One region of the Dechloromonas denitrificans genome, then DNA from elsewhere that is predicted to be linked to it. Evidence: predicted binding sites of a transcription regulator. Region 1 holds the regulator's gene; the other holds the start of a gene.
What was found. The regulator FliA, encoded in region 1, starts transcription of late flagellar genes. The targets are predictions, from matches to a motif close to CTAAAGTTNNNNNNNNNNNNGCCGNTA.

Region 1 (8,525 bases):
ACCTGAATCATTTGATCCTGACGCACGCCGCCGAGTTGCTGGGACGTCAGGAAGTGCAGCAACTGATCGACCATCTGACCAAGGAAATACCGAAGCTGGTCGAGGATTTGGTACCCAAGTTGATTCCGCTCGGTACGCTGCAGAAAATTCTGCAGAATTTGCTCGAAGAAGGCGTCCATATCCGCGATATGCGGACAATCATCGAAACCATCGCCGAGCATGCGCTGCGCACGCAGAATGCGGATGATTTGACAACTCAGGTCCGCAGCGCTTTGGGGCGCGCCATTGTCCAGCAGCTTTTCCCCGGTGCCGGTGAAATGCAGGTGATGTCACTTGATCCAACGCTTGAGCGTCTCCTTTCGCAGGCAGTTGCCGGCAACTCGGAAAACACCAGTTTCGAGCCGGGACTGGCCGATACCCTGGTACGCGAGACGGCCTCTGCCGCTCAACGTCAGGAAACACTTGGCTTGCCGGCGGTTCTGCTTGTCCCGCTGAGCCTGCGCGTACTCCTTTCCCGCTTTTTGCGCCGCACCGTTCCTCAGTTGAAGGTGCTGGCACATAACGAAGTTCCAGAAAATCGAATTATCAAGGTGACCTCGATCATCGGAGGTAAGACATGAACGTAAGAAAATTTATCGCGGCTAATGCCAGAGATGCCTTGAAAAAGGTCAAGGAGACGCTCGGTAACGATGCGATTATTCTTTCGAATCGAGGGATTCCCGGGGGAGTTGAGATCATGGCTGTCGCTGCGCGCGATATGGCCATGATTGTGCCAACCCAGGTTGCCGACTCGACGCCGGTCGAACGTCGTCCTGCACCGGCTCCGGCGATGAGCGCCGACGACGATTATCGCGTTGCCTTGACTTCGGCTCGTGCCCAGATCACCAATTTCAGCCAGCCACGCCCTGCCGCTCAGCCTGCTGCGGTCAACCGTCCGCAGGCCCCTGTTTCTTCGGCAACGCGCCATGTCGGGCTGGTCAATGCAGGAATTCCGCGAACCGGGTCGCTGCGCAATCTGGAAACAGCCAAGCCGCAGCCTGCGACAAATGAGCAGCCGCAGCTTAATCAATCACCGCGCATGCCTGAGCCAGCTCCAATGATGGCTGCGCCGCGTCGTGCCGAGGCTGAAATCATTCCTCAGGAAGTCATGGATGAAATCCGCTCGCTGCGCAAAATTGTGGAACAGCATCTGGCCGGCATTGCCTGGGGTGAAACCGCGCGTTCGCAACCGGTAAAAACGGATGTGATGCGGCAAATGCTGGATGCCGGATTCTCTCCGCAGTTTTCGCGCGATATCCTTGCTGATTTGCCGAGCGAAATGAATGAAGTTCAGGCCATGGCCTGGGTCAAGGGTGCGGCAGACCGCTCGTTGATGACGATTGGCGCCGAGGCGGATATCGTTGATCGCGGAGGTGTCTATGCGCTGGTGGGGCCCACCGGTGTGGGCAAAACAACGACAACGGCCAAGCTTGCTGCGCGCTGCGTTCTGCGCCATGGTCCGAGCAAGGTGGCCTTGGTGACAACCGATGGCTACCGGATTGGTGCTCATGAGCAGTTGCGGATTTACGGCCGCATCCTGGGTGTCTCGGTCTACCTCGTCAAGGATGCCGGCGAGCTTCGTCAGACGCTGAAGGAGCTGCAGCACAAGCATATGGTCCTGGTCGATACCATGGGGATGAGCCAGAAGGACAAGCTGGTGCCCGAGCTGACCGATATGCTGGCCGGTTGTGACGTCCAGCGCCTGCTGCTGCTCTCGGCAACCTCGCGCGGCGACACTATGGATGATGTGGTGCACGCTTACGAAGGCGACAAGTTGGCCGGTTGCATCCTGACCAAGATCGATGAGGCTGCCAGCCTGGCAACGCCGCTTGATGTGATCATGCGTCACGGTCTACGTCTTCACTATGTCTCAAATGGCCAGCGCGTCCCAGAAGACCTGCACTTACCAAATCGCGGCTATCTGGTGCATCGAGCATTCAAGGATGTTCCGGAAACTTCGGCCCATAAATACGATGGTGTTGAACCCGCCCTGCTGATGGCCAATGCTTCTCAGGTTGCGGCAGGTGGGCATCGTGGCTGATTTTCGGGTTGATCAGGCGGCCGGTTTGCGCCGGCTGTTTGGCGGTGGCCAACTCCAGGTGGTGACTTTCGTGGCGGGCTGCGAGGGGGTCGGGCGCAGCGTGGCCGTTGCCAACATCGGTGCGGCATTGGCTCGATTGGGCAAGGAAGTGATGATCATCGATGAGCATTCGTCGCGTGATGACATCGCATCGGCTTTCGGCTTGAGTGCACGTTTTGATCTGATCAACGTGGTTCAGAAAGAGCTGCCGCTGCAGCAGGTTCTGCTCCAGCCGATGGTCGGCTTGCGCGTTCTGCCTGCAGCCAAGGCTGCGGCCAAACTGGGCCGCCTGTCGCTTGCCCAGCAGCAGAATCTGCTCGATGCATTGTCCGGCCTTGAGCGCCCAATAGATGTCATTCTGGTCGATGCCAGCATGGCCCATCCGCATGGGTTTTCACCTTTTGGTTTGGCTTCGCAAGAGGCGGTGGTGGTTCTTTCAGGCAATAGCGCATCAATTACCGAGGCCTATTCCCTGATTAAAAAAGTCAGCCATGCGTTTGCGCGCAAGCATTTCAGAATCCTGGTGAACAAGGTGCGCAGCTACCCGGATGCCCGCTCGATTTTCGATAATATCGCGCAGGTGACGGCGCAGCGTGGGATTGCCCAACTTGAGTACGCGGGAGCGATATTGCTTGATGAATCCCTGCGGCAAGCCGCTCAGTTGTGTCGCCCGGTGCTGGTTCAAGCCCCCAATTCGGATGCGGCTTCTGCATTCCGGGATATTGCCGCCGATCTTCTTTATTGGCAGCGTGGTGAGCGCGAGGGGGGCGGGGTCGAACAATTCGTCCAGCAACTGCTACACTTGAGCCAACGCATAACTCCAAACGTACTCCGCGCTTAATGTATACCGCTGCCGGGCAGCCAGATAGAGAACAGCTGGTTCAGCGCTTCGTGCCGCTGGTGAAACGTATCGCCTATCATTTGATGGCCCGTTTGCCAGCAAGTGTTCAATTTGAAGATCTTGTCCAGAACGGCATGCTCGGACTACTCGATGCAATCGACCGTTTCGAAGAAGGCTTCGGCGCCCAGTTTGAGACCTACGCCACCCAGCGGGTACGCGGTGCGATGCTTGATGGGCTGCGTGAAAACGATTGGCTGCCCCGGCAACTTCGTCGTGAATTGCGGCGCATCGAGGCGATGATCAATCAGCTTGAGCATGAGCATGGTCGTGCACCTTCCGAGCGCGAATTGGCTGACGCCCTGGGAATGTCGCTGGCGGATTACCAAAAAACCCTGGGCGATGCTCGCGGCCATCAACTGCTTTATTTCGAAGACTTCACCGGTGAAGGTGATGAAGACTTTCTTGAGCGGCACTTTACCGATAACGATGCCGACCCACTGAGCCTGCTTGAGGAGAAAAGTCTTCAGCAAGCACTTGTTGGTGCGATTGAGCGTTTGCCCGAGCGCGAAAAATTGATGATGGCCTTGTATTACGAGCAAGATCTCAATTTGCGCGAAATTGGCGAAGTGATGGGCGTCACCGAGTCGCGCGTTTGTCAGTTGCATAGCCAGGCGGTGGCACGTTTGCGTAGCCAGATTGTCGGGCAGCTGCCGGCTGTGAAAAAGCAGCGCAAGGAGAAGGTGCGTGGATAAAATCAGCCTGGCTGGACTGGCGATTGGTCTGATTGCAATCGTCGGTGGACAGATTCTTGAAGGGGGGCATGTCAGCTCTCTTGTCCAGCCAACGGCCTTGATGATTGTTCTTGGTGGTACTTTGGGGGCTGTGCTTCTGCAAAGTCCCTATCCCGTCTTTCGGCGTGGCATGCAGATGGTGAGGTGGGTGTGGGTGCCGCCCGTGATTGAGCAGAAGCAGGTGCTTGACCAGGTTCTGGGGTGGAGCCAGATTGCCCGTCGGGAGGGCTTGCTGCAACTCGAAAACCAGATTGCCAGAATCAAGGACCCCTTCACGAAAAAAGGCCTTCAGTTGTTGGTTGATGGCGCAGATCCCGAGCATATCCGTGAGTTGTTGGAGGTTGATATCAACACCTTCGAGGACGAATGGCGGCAATCAGCCAAGATATGGGATTCAGCCGGAGGCTATTCTCCGACGATCGGTATTCTGGGGGCTGTCATGGGGTTGATTCATGTGATGGAGAACCTCTCCGATCCGACCAAGCTGGGCTCCGGTATTGCGGTGGCTTTCGTGGCAACGATTTATGGCGTTGGATTGGCGAATCTTGTCTATTTGCCGATTGCCGGCAAGCTGAAGTACTACATTGCGCGAATGGTTGCTTCCAAGGAGATGTTGATCGATGGCCTGGTGGGTATTGCTGTCGGCGACAATCCCCGCATCATCGAGAGCCGTCTCAAGGGCTACATGCTGTAATGGCTAGAAAGCGCCGTGAAGAGGAGCCAGATAATCATGAGCGCTGGCTCGTCTCGTACGCTGACTTCATAACCCTTTTGTTTGCTTTCTTCGTGGTCATGTACGCGATTTCTTCGGTCAACGAAGGAAAGTACAAGGTTTTGTCGAATTCGCTGACCAATGCCTTCAAAAACTCAACAGCAGAGGTCGGAGGGCAGCCGATTGCCGTTATACAAGGGGCGCCGCCGATTCCCCCGCGCCCGATTCTGAAGCCGGACAAATTGCCCGAGCAAATCAAGGCTGAAGAGAAAAAAGTGCAGCAGCGACAAAAAATGAAAAATGTCGCCAATAATATTATGGAGGCGCTGCAGCCGCTCGTTGCACAAGGCAAGGTTCGTTTGCTTGAAACAAGCCGTGGCGTGACGATCGAGATCAACGACAGTATTCTCTTTCCGGCGGGCCAGTCAAAGTTGCAGCCCGCGTCCAGTTCAGCCATGGGGGCAATTGCACAGGTCCTGGCCAGTACGGATTTTCCGATCACGATCGAGGGGCATACAGACAATGTCCCCATTTCAACGCCACAGTTTCCATCAAACTGGGAGCTCTCGGCCATGCGGGCAACGACTGTCTTGCGTTTGTTTAATGACAGTGGTGTTGGTGCCGAGCGGTTGACGGCAATCGGTTACGGGGAGACCCGGCCATTGGAAACGAATACGACGGTCGAGGGACGGGCGCGTAATCGTCGTGTCAGCATTTTGATCGACTCGAACCGGCCGGAAGAGCCAACTGAAATCAACGGTGCGGAGACTCCGCCACCGAGCAGGCCACCCGGTTGAGCGCGTGGTGAGCGCTCAGGCTGAGTCGACGATTCGGCTGCCCGTATATTGAGATGTTTGTCCGTTGCTGCCGTAGAAAGTGTTTTCTTCAGCACGGCGGGTGAGAATGGCTAATGCTTGCGTGGTTCGTTCCAAATGAATGGCGACGAGTTTCGCATTCAGTTCATTCAGTCGTTTGGCGCTAAGCGCCGATGCCATCAGCGCCGTCCATTGGGCAGCGATTTTTACTTCAGATGGGTGCTGGGCCAGCCAGGCGGCCATCCGTTCTTTTTCCGGCAAGGCCGGATTACCTGAAATCAGCGAGTTGCGCTGAGCTTCAAGTGCATTCAGTTGCTCAATCAGTGCAGATTTTTCAGCATGAATGGCTGGCAGCGATTCTGGCTTGGCCGTGCTTAGTGCGTTCTGTTCATCAGTCAGAAGCGCAACAAAACGCGAAACCAGCAATGTTTCGCGTTCCAGTATCTGGCTGAGAGGCAGCATCAGGCGTTGCGTTGCGAATTGACCAGGTCGCGCGCGGAATCCAGCAGTCTGCCGGCAATTGCTTCAGGATTGATCTTGAAGCGCCCCTGGGCGATTGCATCCTTGATTTCCTGGATTTTGGCAAGGTTGACCGGAGGCTTTTCGCTGGCCTGAAGGGTGCCAGCGAGTGTGCTCAAGCTCACAGCCTCGGTGGACGACGGGGTTTCAGCCGGGGATTTCGGCTGCTGCCGCGTCGGCGGGGGCGTGCTGGTGGTCTTGTAGGAGTTGTCGATTTTCATGGTTGTTCTCGCAATACTTTGGAACTCATATGGCTTAACGGCCATTCAGGTTCAAACTTTAGCCTAAAAAGATATTTCTACACTGCCATCACTGCGTGCAGTGCCGCTCACGGTTTGTCCTGAATTCATTCGAACCTGAACCAGTTGCCCTTCTGCTGCATTGTTGATGGCTTTTCCCTCGCCGCTGACGGCAAATCCAGCCCCTTTTGAGATGACGCGAACCGATTGTCCCTGGCGGATCACCATCGGGGAAATCAATTGATCGCTGCGCAGTAATTGGCCAGCCCCCAGTGAGTTGCGCAGTGTTTTGCCGAGCGCGGCTGCGGGGTCGGAAATAATGCCGGTTGGCAGCGTGGATACATCTCCGGACAGGACATGCAGGTCACCTGCCTGAATTGCCTGGCCGGCGAGAATTGAGCGTGCGGTGGTGACGTAATTGCCGGTGACAAGTATTTCGGCCGGAATCAGGATGTTCCAGGCGTTCGGCGTCAGGCAGCGAATGCCGACACTGGTTTTTCCCATCATTTTGGCGCCGGGCGGTGTGTAGGCTTCAAGCGCCGCGCAGGGAGGCAGACGGCTGGTATCGATTTTGCCAAGCCGAATCGTGACTTTGCCTGGGAGTCCCTTGGTTTGGATCTGAATGTGGCGCTCAGCGGTATCGAGTACCGGATCGATTTCGGCTGCGGCCAGCAGGTTGCAGGCAATAAGCAGGGGCAGCAAAAAAACGTATATGAGGCGCATGCCGCCATTGTGCACGACCTCTTCCCGGCATGGAATAGTAAGGCCGGCAAGAATTGCCGTGCAGTCGCTTGGGAGAGGTGAATTTGCATCTAACTCTATGATTTTAATGCTTGGCACGCTAACTGCTTTAAATCGTGTGATTTTTTGGAGTGGACCATGTCATCAATCGCACAGCACGTATCTGTTCTCAGCCAGGCAATGAATTTGAGATCCCAGCGCCATCAGGTGCTCGCCTCGAATATCGCCAATGCCGATACCCCGCAATACAAAGCGCGTGATTTCGACTTTCAGGGGGTGATGCAAAATGCACTGGCCGGCCGGGCGAGTGCTGGTGGCGTTTCCTTGATGACCACTTCGAGCGGCCACATGCGCGGAGATGGCTCCGGCGGTGCGGCCAATTTGAAATTTCGTGGAGAAACCCAGTCGGCCGTTGATGGAAATACTGTCGATATGGATGTGGAGCGCACTCAGATTGCTGAAAATGCTTTGCAATATCAGGTGCTTACTCAATTGATCAGCGACAAGTTCAAGGGCATGCGCAGTGCCCTCGCTTCAAACCAGGGTTGAGGAGCCATAAATGAGCCTCTTTAATGTTTTTCAAGTGTCGTCCAGTGCCATGACAGCGCAGTCGATGCGTTTGAATACCACAGCGTCCAATTTGGCGAATGCCGACAGTGTCGTGTCGTCCGATGGCAAGCCTTATCGCGCCAAGCAGGTTGTTTTTGAAGCGACGCCCATGGGCAATGCGGGAGAGTCCTCAAAAGGCGTTCGGGTTCGGCAGATTGTTGAAGATGCTTCACCGGCGCGGATGGTTTACGACCCCAAGAATCCTGCGGCAGATGAAAAAGGCTACGTGGCATTTCCAAACGTCAATGTCGTTGAGGAAATGACCAACATGATCTCTGCATCGCGCTCGTACCAGACCAATGTTGAAGTAATGAATACCGCCAAGACCATGATGCTGCGTACTTTGCAGATCGGTCAGGGCTAACCGGGAGAATCGCCATGGCAACCGCCGTCAATAGCTCTACCAGTTCAAACACATCGCTGATTTCCTCGTTGAATGGTTCGTCTACAACGACCAAAACCACGACGGCGGATGAGATGCAGACTCGCTTCCTGAATCTCCTGGTGACCCAGTTGAAGAATCAGGATCCGCTCAATCCGATGGATAACTCGCAGATGACCACTCAGTTGTCGCAGATCAGTACCGTGAGCGGTATCGAGAAGCTCAATGCGACGATGGAGAAATTGCTCGGCAATTATTCCGGATCGCAAACGATGCAAGCGGCAGCAATGATCGGCAAAACGGTATTAACTGCCGGGAATGCGCTGGCGCTGGGGAATTACGGCGCGGTCGGTGGCGTGACGCTGGATGGTGCCGCAGATAAGGTTACCGTTTCGATTACCGACTCGGCTGGCAAAGTGGTTCAGACTCAACAGCTTGGCGCACAGCCGGCCGGAACCATGAATTTCTCCTGGGATGGAAAATCGGATGCGGGTGTCGATCTGCCGAATGGTGATTACAAATTCACCGTCAAGGCAGTTCGTGGTGATGCAGAGGTGAAAACAACGGCTCTCCAGGCTGGCACAGTAAATGCTGTGACTTTGGCCAAGGATGGATTGTCGCTGCAACTGGCCAACAACAAGACGGTGGCTTACAGCGACGTCCAACAAATCATGAATTGATCGGGGTTCATCATGGCATTCCAACAAGGTTTGAGCGGTCTGAACGTTTCCTCCAAGGCGCTTGACGTTATCAGCAA
Region 2 (8,525 bases), 360 kb from region 1:
CCGCCGCTGGCAAATTGCCGCCGGCGGCTTTTTCGCGCTTGCACCCATGAATCCACCTCGTCTCATCGTCGGTCTCGGCAATCCCGGACCGGAATACGAAGCCACCCGACACAATGTCGGCTTTTGGTTTGTCGACCAGCTGGCCGACAAGCTGAAAGCACCGCTCGCCCTCCAGCCCAAATTCTTTGGTCGGGCCGGTCGCGCCGGCGAAACCTGGCTGCTCGAACCGACCACGTTCATGAACCGCTCCGGTCAGGCGGTCGCAGCACTGGCCAATTTCTACAAGATTCCCCCGGCCGAGATCCTCGTCATTCACGATGAACTCGACCTGCCGCCCGGCGGCATCCGCCTCAAGCAGGGCGGCGGCAACGGCGGCCACAACGGCCTGAAGGATATTCAGGCCAAACTCGGCACCCCGGACTTCTGGCGCCTGCGCATCGGCATCGGCCATCCACGCACCCTCGGCCTGTCGCAACAGGTGGTTGATTTCGTGCTGCACCAGCCGCGCAAGGAAGAAATGCCGGATATCGAACACGCCCTCGCCCGCTGCCTGCTGGCCTGGCCCAAACTTGCCGCCGGAGATTTTGCCGGCGCTCAACAACAGTTGCACGGCAAAGCCGTTTAGTTGGCAACCTTCCAGGAAAAACTCCATGTCTTTGAAATGCGGCATCGTCGGCCTGCCCAACGTCGGCAAATCCACCCTGTTCAACGCCCTGACCAAGTCGGGCATTGCGGCGGAAAACTATCCCTTCTGCACCATCGAGCCGAATGTCGGCATCGTCGAAGTGCCGGACAAGCGCATGGCCCAGCTCGCCGCCATCGTCAAACCGCAGAAGATGCAGCCGGCGATTGTCGAGTTCGTCGATATCGCCGGACTGGTGGCCGGTGCCTCCAAGGGTGAAGGCCTGGGCAACCAGTTCCTCGCCAACATCCGCGAAACCGATGCCATCGTGCATGTCGTGCGCTGCTTCTCCGACGACAATGTGATCCACGTTTCCGGCGGGGTCGATCCGCTGCGCGATATCGAAGTCATCGATACCGAACTGGCGCTGGCCGACATGGCCTCCGTCGAAAAGGCGCTCAACCGCTACCGTCGCCCGGCCAGCTCCGGCGACAAGGAAGCCAAGGCGCTGGTCGCCGTGCTCGAAAAATGTTTCACCCAGCTCGACCAGGCCAAGGCGATTCGTGCGCTCGACCTTTCCAAGGAAGAACTGGCGCTGATCAAGCCGTTCTGCATGATCACCGGCAAGCCGGTGCTCTACGTTGCCAACGTCGCCGAAAGCGGTTTCGAGAACAATCCGCTGCTCGACGCGGTACGCGCTCATGCGGCCACCGAAAAGGCCGAAGTCGTTTCCGTCTGCGCCGCCATCGAAGCCGAAATCGCCGATCTCGACGACGAAGAAAAGCAGATGTTCCTGGCCGACCTCGGCCTTGAGGAACCGGGCCTCGACCGTCTGATTCACGCCGGTTACAAGCTGCTTGGCCTGTCGACCTACTTCACCGCCGGCGTCAAGGAAGTGCGCGCCTGGACCATCCACCAGGGCGATACCGCCCCGCAGGCAGCCGGTGTGATCCACACCGATTTCGAGCGCGGCTTCATTCGCGCCCAGACCATCGCCTTTGACGATTTCATCACCTACAAGGGTGAAGCGGGCGCCAAGGAAGCGGGCAAGATGCGCGCCGAAGGCAAGGAATACATCGTCAAGGATGGCGATGTGCTGAACTTCCTGTTCAACGTCTGACCCAGCTTCACCGGCAAGACTGTCACAAGCCATGGCCCTCCCCCCTGAGCTCGCCGCATGAGCGCCGGCAATCCACTTTCCGGCGCAGTTCTGCTCAGGGCGTTCGAGCAAAGCCATGAAGCGATCCTGATCAGCGATCGCAATAACCGGGTTATCGCGGTCAACCCCGCGTTTTCCGCGTTAACCGGTTATACGCTTGATGAAATTTCCGGGCAGGACCCCAAGTTTCTCGCCTCAGGACGGGTTTCCAGCGATTTCTACGCCGACATGTGGCAAACACTGAGCGAGCAGGATTTCTGGGAAGGCGAAATCTGGGACAAGCGCAAGGACGGCAGCATCTACCCGAAATGGCTGGCCATCTCGATCATTCGCGATGATCGCGGCGAGGTACGCAACTACGTCGCCAGCTTTACCGACATTACGGCCAGCAAGGAAGCGGCCGATCGACTGGCCCACCTGGCCTACCATGATCCACTGACCGAATTACCCAACCGGCTGGCCTTCGAGCTGCATCTCTCACAGGCGCTGCGCCTCGCCCAGCGTGAAGGCCGGCAGTTGGCCCTGATGTTGATCGACCTCGACAACTTCAAGAATATCAACGACACACTCGGCCACCACTTCGGCGACGCCCTGCTCCAGAGAGTCGCCGCCCGACTGCGCGAATGTGTCCGCTCAAGCGACCTGGTTGCCCGACTCGGCGGCGATGAGTTTGTTGTCGTCCTGCCCGAAATCAGCAGCCCGCGCACAGCCACCCGCGTGGCCGAGAAAATCAATCGCCAGCTGGCGGAACCGACGCAAATCGAAGAACACCTCCTGTACGCCACGCCGAGCATCGGGATCAGCCTCTACCCCGGCGATGGCGACGATGCAGGAACGCTGCTGCGCAACGCCGATGCCGCGATGTATCACGCCAAGAACAGCGGCCGGAACAACCATCAGTTCTACGCGGCGCAAATGAACGAGGCGGCCAGCGAGCGACTGCAATTTGAAAGCGCCCTGCGCCAGGCCATCTCGAATCTTTCGCCCGCGGCCAGCGACTTCGTGCTGCATTTCCAGCCGCAGATTCATGCCGCGAGCGGTCGCGTCATCGGCCTTGAAGCCCTGTTGCGCTGGACGCATCCGACGCTGGGCCCGGTCTCGCCCAATCGGTTCATCGGCATTGCCGAAGAAACCGGCCTAATCCAGCCCATCGGCGACTGGGTCATCTGGGAAGCCTGCCGCCACCTGAGCGCAATGAAGGCACGCGGCATCAACAACGTCCGCATGGCGATCAACGTCTCGGCACACCAACTACGCAGCGACAGCCTGATTTCCCTGATTCACGGCGCCATGGCGTGCTACGAGCTGACGCCTTCGGAGCTGGAGCTTGAAGTGACCGAGACCACGGCGATGCAGAACCCGGAAGCGACACGCGGCATTCTCGACCGGCTCGCCGCGATGGGCATCAAGCTGGCGATCGACGATTTTGGCACCGGCTATTCCTCGCTGGCCTACCTCAAGCATTTGCCGATCCACCGGCTCAAGCTCGACCGCTCCTTCGTCAAGGATCTGGAAGAGGACGCCAACGATGCGGCGATTTGTGCCGCGACCATCGCCCTCGGCCACAACCTGGGCTTGGAACTGGTTGCCGAAGGGGTGGAAACCGATCTCCAGCGCGAGTTTCTCTCGCGCCTCGGCTGCGACGTGCTGCAAGGCTTTTTCTACAGCCGTGCCCTGCCCTTCGAAGAGGCGCTGGCCTACATCCAGGCCAGCTAGCGAATCACCTTGCGCCACTCCGCTTCAAAATAGCGGACCAGCACCTGATTGTTCAATCGATTGACCTCGGCCGGCAAGCGCGCCATATCGGCTGGAAAATCGAACAGGCTGCGCGTTGTCGCCAGTGTCAAAAATCGCGTTTTGGCGGCGTCGACCGCGACAGGCTCGAAAGCCTGCCGCCCGGCGATGATGTAGCCCCATTCACCGAAAGAAGGCACCAATGCGTGATACGGCGCGGTCTTCAGGCCGACATCCTCCAGCGTCGTCACGACGCACCAGAACGATTGCCGGGCGTAGAGCGGCGAGGTCGACTGAACCACGATCAAGCCATGCGCCGACAGGCGTTTTTCGAGCAAACGGTAAAACGCCGCGGTGTACAGCTTGCCGAGCGCAAAATTGGCCGGATCGGGAAAGTCGACCACGATAAAGTCGAAATGCTCGCGATTGTTCTCCAGCCACTGCAAGGCATCGGCATTGACCACCGTCACCCGATCAGCCTTGAGCGCCCCCTGATTCAGCGCAACCAGCGCCGGAGCCGTTGAAAACAACGCGGTCATCGCCGGATCGAGATCAACCAGCGTGACCGCTTCGATATTCGGGTATTTCAAAATTTCACGTACCGCCAGCCCGTCGCCGCCGCCCAGCACCAGCACGCGCTTGGCCCACGGCAGACTGGCCAGGCCGGGATGCACCAGCGCCTCGTGATAGCGATATTCATCGTGCGACGAAAACTGCAGATTGTTGTTCAGGAACAGGCGCAGGTCATCGCGCCAGCGCGTCACGACGATCCGCTGATAAGGCGTCGATTCGGCATGGACGATATCGTCGGCATAAAGATGATTTTCGGCCAGCGAGGTGAGTTGGCCAGCCCCGGCAAAGCCCGCCAGCAACACTCCGAAAGCCGCCCAGCTTTGCACCGCCAGCGCCTGCCGCCCTGGCAATTGCTCGCGAAAGACACGCAAGGCCCAGAGCGCCACGCCGACGTTGAGCAAGCCGAAAAGCAGCCCTGTCCGCATCATGCCGAGATGCGGTGCAAGCACCAGCGGAAACAGGACTGACACAACCAGCGCACCGAGATAATCGAAAGTAAGTACTTGCGACACCAGGTCCTTGAAGTCCAAATCGCGCTTCAGGATGCGCATGACCAGCGGAATTTCCAGACCGACCAGCACGCCGACGCCGAACACCGCCAGGTAAAGGACCAGCTTGAACGGCCCGGCCAGCCAGGTAAAAACCAGGAACAGCGCAACGGCCGAAAAGCCGCCGAGCAGGCCGACCATCAATTCAATCTGGATGAAACGCCCGACCAGATCGCGCGTGATGTATTTCGACAACCAGGAACCGACACCCATGGCGAACAAATAAGTGCCGATCACGGTCGAAAACTGGGTCACCGAGTCGCCCAGCAGATAAGACGACAACGCCCCGGCCACCAACTCGTAAGCCAGACCGCAAGAAGCAATGACAAAAACCGAAAAAAGGAGGGCATGCCGCATGGGCTGCGATGCTAACCTGAAACCGTGCAACCGGCCATGCAGGCTCGGCCGTACAGCCGCCAATCCGAAATCCGGTTCCTCAGGAGCGTAGACCGTGACAGCCAGAATCAGCCTGCTCGCTTTGCTCGCCAGCCTTGCCTGGCCACTGGCCGCCGCCGAATATGCGATTGACGCCAGCCACACTTACGCCAGTTTCGAAATCGATCACCTCGGCTTCTCGACCCAGCGCGGCCAGTTCACCGCCACATCCGGCAGCATCGAATACGATCCGGAAACACGCAGCGGCAAGATCGACATCCGCATCGCGGCGGACTCGATCGATACCGGCTTCAAGCCGCGCGACGATGTGCTGCGTAGCGCCGACTGGTTCAATGCGAGCGACTTTCCCGACATCCTGTTTCGCAGCCAGCGCCTGATTTTTAACGAAGATAGCCCCAATGCCGTCGAAGGCACGCTGACGCTGCTCGGCACGACCCGACCAATGCGTCTTGAGATCACCCGTTTCAAATGCGGCCTCAACCTCGTCCTGCGCAAACGTGGCTGCGGGGCCGATGCGCAGGGTGTCTTGCGGCGCTCCGAATTCGGCCTGAACAACGGCTTGCCCTTCATCGGCGACGAAGTTCGTCTGCGCATTCAGGTCGAGGCCTATCTGCCGTAACGCGCCAGGACGCCCGGCCTGCCGGCCCCCGCACTAAAGTCATGTGCTGAAGCCCTGTTTCTGAGAAAATAGCACCCCCATTTTTGTTGTTTCCGGACTCACATGCCCCCCCATCCCGCCATTGCCACCACTGCCGAAATCGTTGCCGAACTGAAGGCAGGCCGCATGGTCATCCTGGTCGATGAAGAAGACCGCGAGAACGAGGGCGACCTCGTCATGGCCTCCGAGCACATCACGCCGGAAGCGATCAATTTCATGGCCAAACATGGCCGCGGCCTGATCTGCCTGACCCTGACCGAAGAGCGCTGCAAGAAATTCGGCCTGGTCCAGATGGCGCGCAACAACAAGACCCAGTACGGCACCGCTTTCACCGTCTCGATCGAAGCGGCCGAAGGCGTGACCACCGGCATTTCCGCCGCTGACCGCGCCCGCACCATCCAGGTCGCCGTGAACAAGAATTCGACGCCGGACGACATCGTCCAGCCCGGCCACGTTTTCCCGATTACCGCCCGCCCCGGTGGCGTGCTGGTTCGCGCCGGTCACACCGAAGCCGGTTGCGACCTGGCCGGCATGGCCGGTCTGGAACCGTCCTCGGTGATCTGCGAGATCATGAACGACGACGGCACGATGGCCCGCCTGCCGGAACTGATCGAATTCGCCAAGCAGCATGGTTTGAAGATCGGCACCATCGCCGACCTGATTCACTACCGCGCCGCTTCGGAAACGCTGGTCGAACGCGTCACCAGCAAGCCGGTGCAAACCGCCCACGGTGAATTCACCCTCCACGCCTATGTCGACCGCGCCAGTGGTGCAACGCATCTGGCACTGGTCAAGGGCGATATCCCGGCCGGTGGCGAAACGCTGGTCCGCGTGCATGAGCCGCTTTCCGTGCTCGACTTCCTCGACCCGGGCAGCAAGCGCCAGTCTTTTTCGATCGACGAAGCACAGGCCGCGCTGGCCAAGTTCGGCCACGGCGTGATCGTCCTGATGCACCGCCCGGAAGACGGCGAAGACCTGCTCGCTCGCCTGACCGGCACCGCCCCCAGCGCGCCGATCAAGTGGGACCCGCGCACTTACGGCATCGGCGCGCAAATCCTGCGCGACCTCGGTGTCACCAAGATGCGCCTGCTCTCCAGCCCCCGCAAAATGCCCTCGATGACCGGCTTTGAACTGCAAGTCACCGGTTTTGTCACCTCTACTGCCGAGCTCTAAACCATGGCCCGCTTTGAAAATATCTTTGAATACGACAACAACCTGAACGGCGCCGGCCTCAAAGTCGGCATCGTGATGGCCCGTTTCAACCTGCCGGTCTGCGAAGCCCTGCTCTCCTCCTGCGTTGCCGAACTCAAGCGCCTCGGCGTGGCCGATGCCGACATGACCATCGCCAACGTGCCCGGCGCACTGGAAGTACCGCTCGTCCTGCAAACCATGGCCCAGAGCGGCAGCTTTGACGCACTGGTCGCCCTCGGCGCGGTCATCCGCGGCGACACCTACCACTTCGAAGTCGTCTCCAACGACGCCTGCCGCGCCATCATGGAAGTCCAGCTCGACACCGGCGTGCCTATCGCCAACGGCATCCTGACCTGCGACACCGACGAACAAGCCGAAATCCGTACCCAGCCGAAGGGTGCCGATTGCGCCCAGGCCGCCGTCGAAATGGCCAATCTTCAGAAAGCCCTGCTCCAATGACCACCTTCACCAGCGACACCGAACAGCCCGAAGAACCCAAGGCACCGCCCAAGTCGGCCCGCCGTCGTTCGCGCGAGTTCATCCTGCAAGGCCTCTACCAGTGGCGCGTCGGCGGCGCCGACGAGGCCGCCATCGAAGCCTACGCCCCGGAAATGGAAGGTTTTGCCAAGGCTGACCGCGAGTTCTTCGTCGGCACGCTGCGCGGCGTCATCGGCCAGCGCGAAGCCCTGGTGGCGCAGATCACCGCCCACCTCGACCGCCCGTTCAGCGAACTGTCGCCGATCGAAGCCTGCGTGCTGATGATGGGCTGTTTCGAGATGAAGCATCACCCGGAAACGCCCTACCGCGTGGTGATCAACGAAGCGATCGAACTAGCCAAGTCGTTTGGCGGCACCGATGGACACAAGTACGTCAATGGCGTACTCGACAAGATTGCCGCCATCGCCCGGCCGGACGAAGTCGCCGCCAAGAAGAAGGCCCACTGACACCATGGCCGGTGAGTTTGCGCTGATCGACAAGTATTTCGCCCGGCCAACCCCATCGGCCGTGCTTGGCCCCGGCGACGACTGCGCACTGCTGCAACCAACTGCCGGCAAGCAACTCGCCGTGACCACCGACATGCTGGTCGCCGGCACACACTTCCTGCCCGATACCGATCCGAAGAACCTCGGCTGGAAAGCCTTGGCAGTCAATCTTTCCGATCTCGCCGCAATGGGCGCCAAGCCGCGCTGGGTCACACTGGCCGGGGCGCTTCCCTTCCCCCAGGGGGACTTCCTTCGGGGCGCGGTCGACGAGCCCTGGATTGCCAAATTCGCCGAAGGCTTTTTTGCTTGCGCCGCTGAATATGGCGTCGATGTCGTCGGTGGCGACACGACCAAAGGCCCGCTCAACGTCTGCATCACCGCCATGGGCGAAGTCGAACCCGGCCATGCCTTGCGTCGCGACGGCGCCAAGGCTGGCGACCAGATCTGGGTTTCCGGTCGTCCCGGGCTGGCCAGCCTCGGCCTCGCGCAATTGCAAGGCCGCATCGAGCTGCCCGCCCCGTGGCAACGCCTGTGCATCGGCGCTCTCGAAAAGCCGCGCCCGCGCGTCGCTCTCGGCCAGGCACTGGTCGGCATTGCCAGCGCCGCCATCGATGTCTCCGACGGCCTGCTCGCCGATCTCGGCCACATTGCCGAACGCTCC

Region 2: the regulator FliA is predicted to act here: its motif matches at 5,685-5,711, upstream of ribBA (bifunctional 3,4-dihydroxy-2-butanone-4-phosphate synthase/GTP cyclohydrolase II).

Annotation. Positions count from the first base shown of each region.
Region 1 covers NZ_CP075187.1:2,625,710-2,634,234, reverse strand. The annotation lists gene flhA (flagellar biosynthesis protein FlhA) at 1-620, shown strand, start outside; gene flhF (flagellar biosynthesis protein FlhF) at 617-2,080, shown strand; gene KI614_RS12400 (MinD/ParA family protein) at 2,043-2,960, shown strand; gene KI614_RS12395 (RNA polymerase sigma factor FliA) at 2,960-3,712, shown strand; gene KI614_RS12390 (flagellar motor protein) at 3,705-4,445, shown strand; gene motD (flagellar motor protein MotD) at 4,445-5,260, shown strand; gene KI614_RS12380 (flagella synthesis protein FlgN) at 5,276-5,740, opposite strand; gene flgM (flagellar biosynthesis anti-sigma factor FlgM) at 5,740-6,018, opposite strand; gene flgA (flagellar basal body P-ring formation chaperone FlgA) at 6,082-6,876, opposite strand; gene flgB (flagellar basal body rod protein FlgB) at 6,958-7,326, shown strand; gene flgC (flagellar basal body rod protein FlgC) at 7,337-7,750, shown strand; gene KI614_RS12355 (flagellar hook assembly protein FlgD) at 7,765-8,448, shown strand; gene flgE (flagellar hook protein FlgE) at 8,461-8,525, shown strand, end outside.
Region 2 covers NZ_CP075187.1:2,990,444-2,998,968, forward strand. The annotation lists gene pth (aminoacyl-tRNA hydrolase) at 47-625, shown strand; gene ychF (redox-regulated ATPase YchF) at 651-1,742, shown strand; gene KI614_RS14175 (putative bifunctional diguanylate cyclase/phosphodiesterase) at 1,800-3,497, shown strand; gene KI614_RS14180 (polyamine aminopropyltransferase) at 3,494-4,993, opposite strand; gene KI614_RS14185 (YceI family protein) at 5,088-5,651, shown strand; gene ribBA (bifunctional 3,4-dihydroxy-2-butanone-4-phosphate synthase/GTP cyclohydrolase II) at 5,754-6,863, shown strand; gene ribH (6,7-dimethyl-8-ribityllumazine synthase) at 6,867-7,340, shown strand; gene nusB (transcription antitermination factor NusB) at 7,337-7,825, shown strand; gene thiL (thiamine-phosphate kinase) at 7,830-8,525, shown strand, end outside.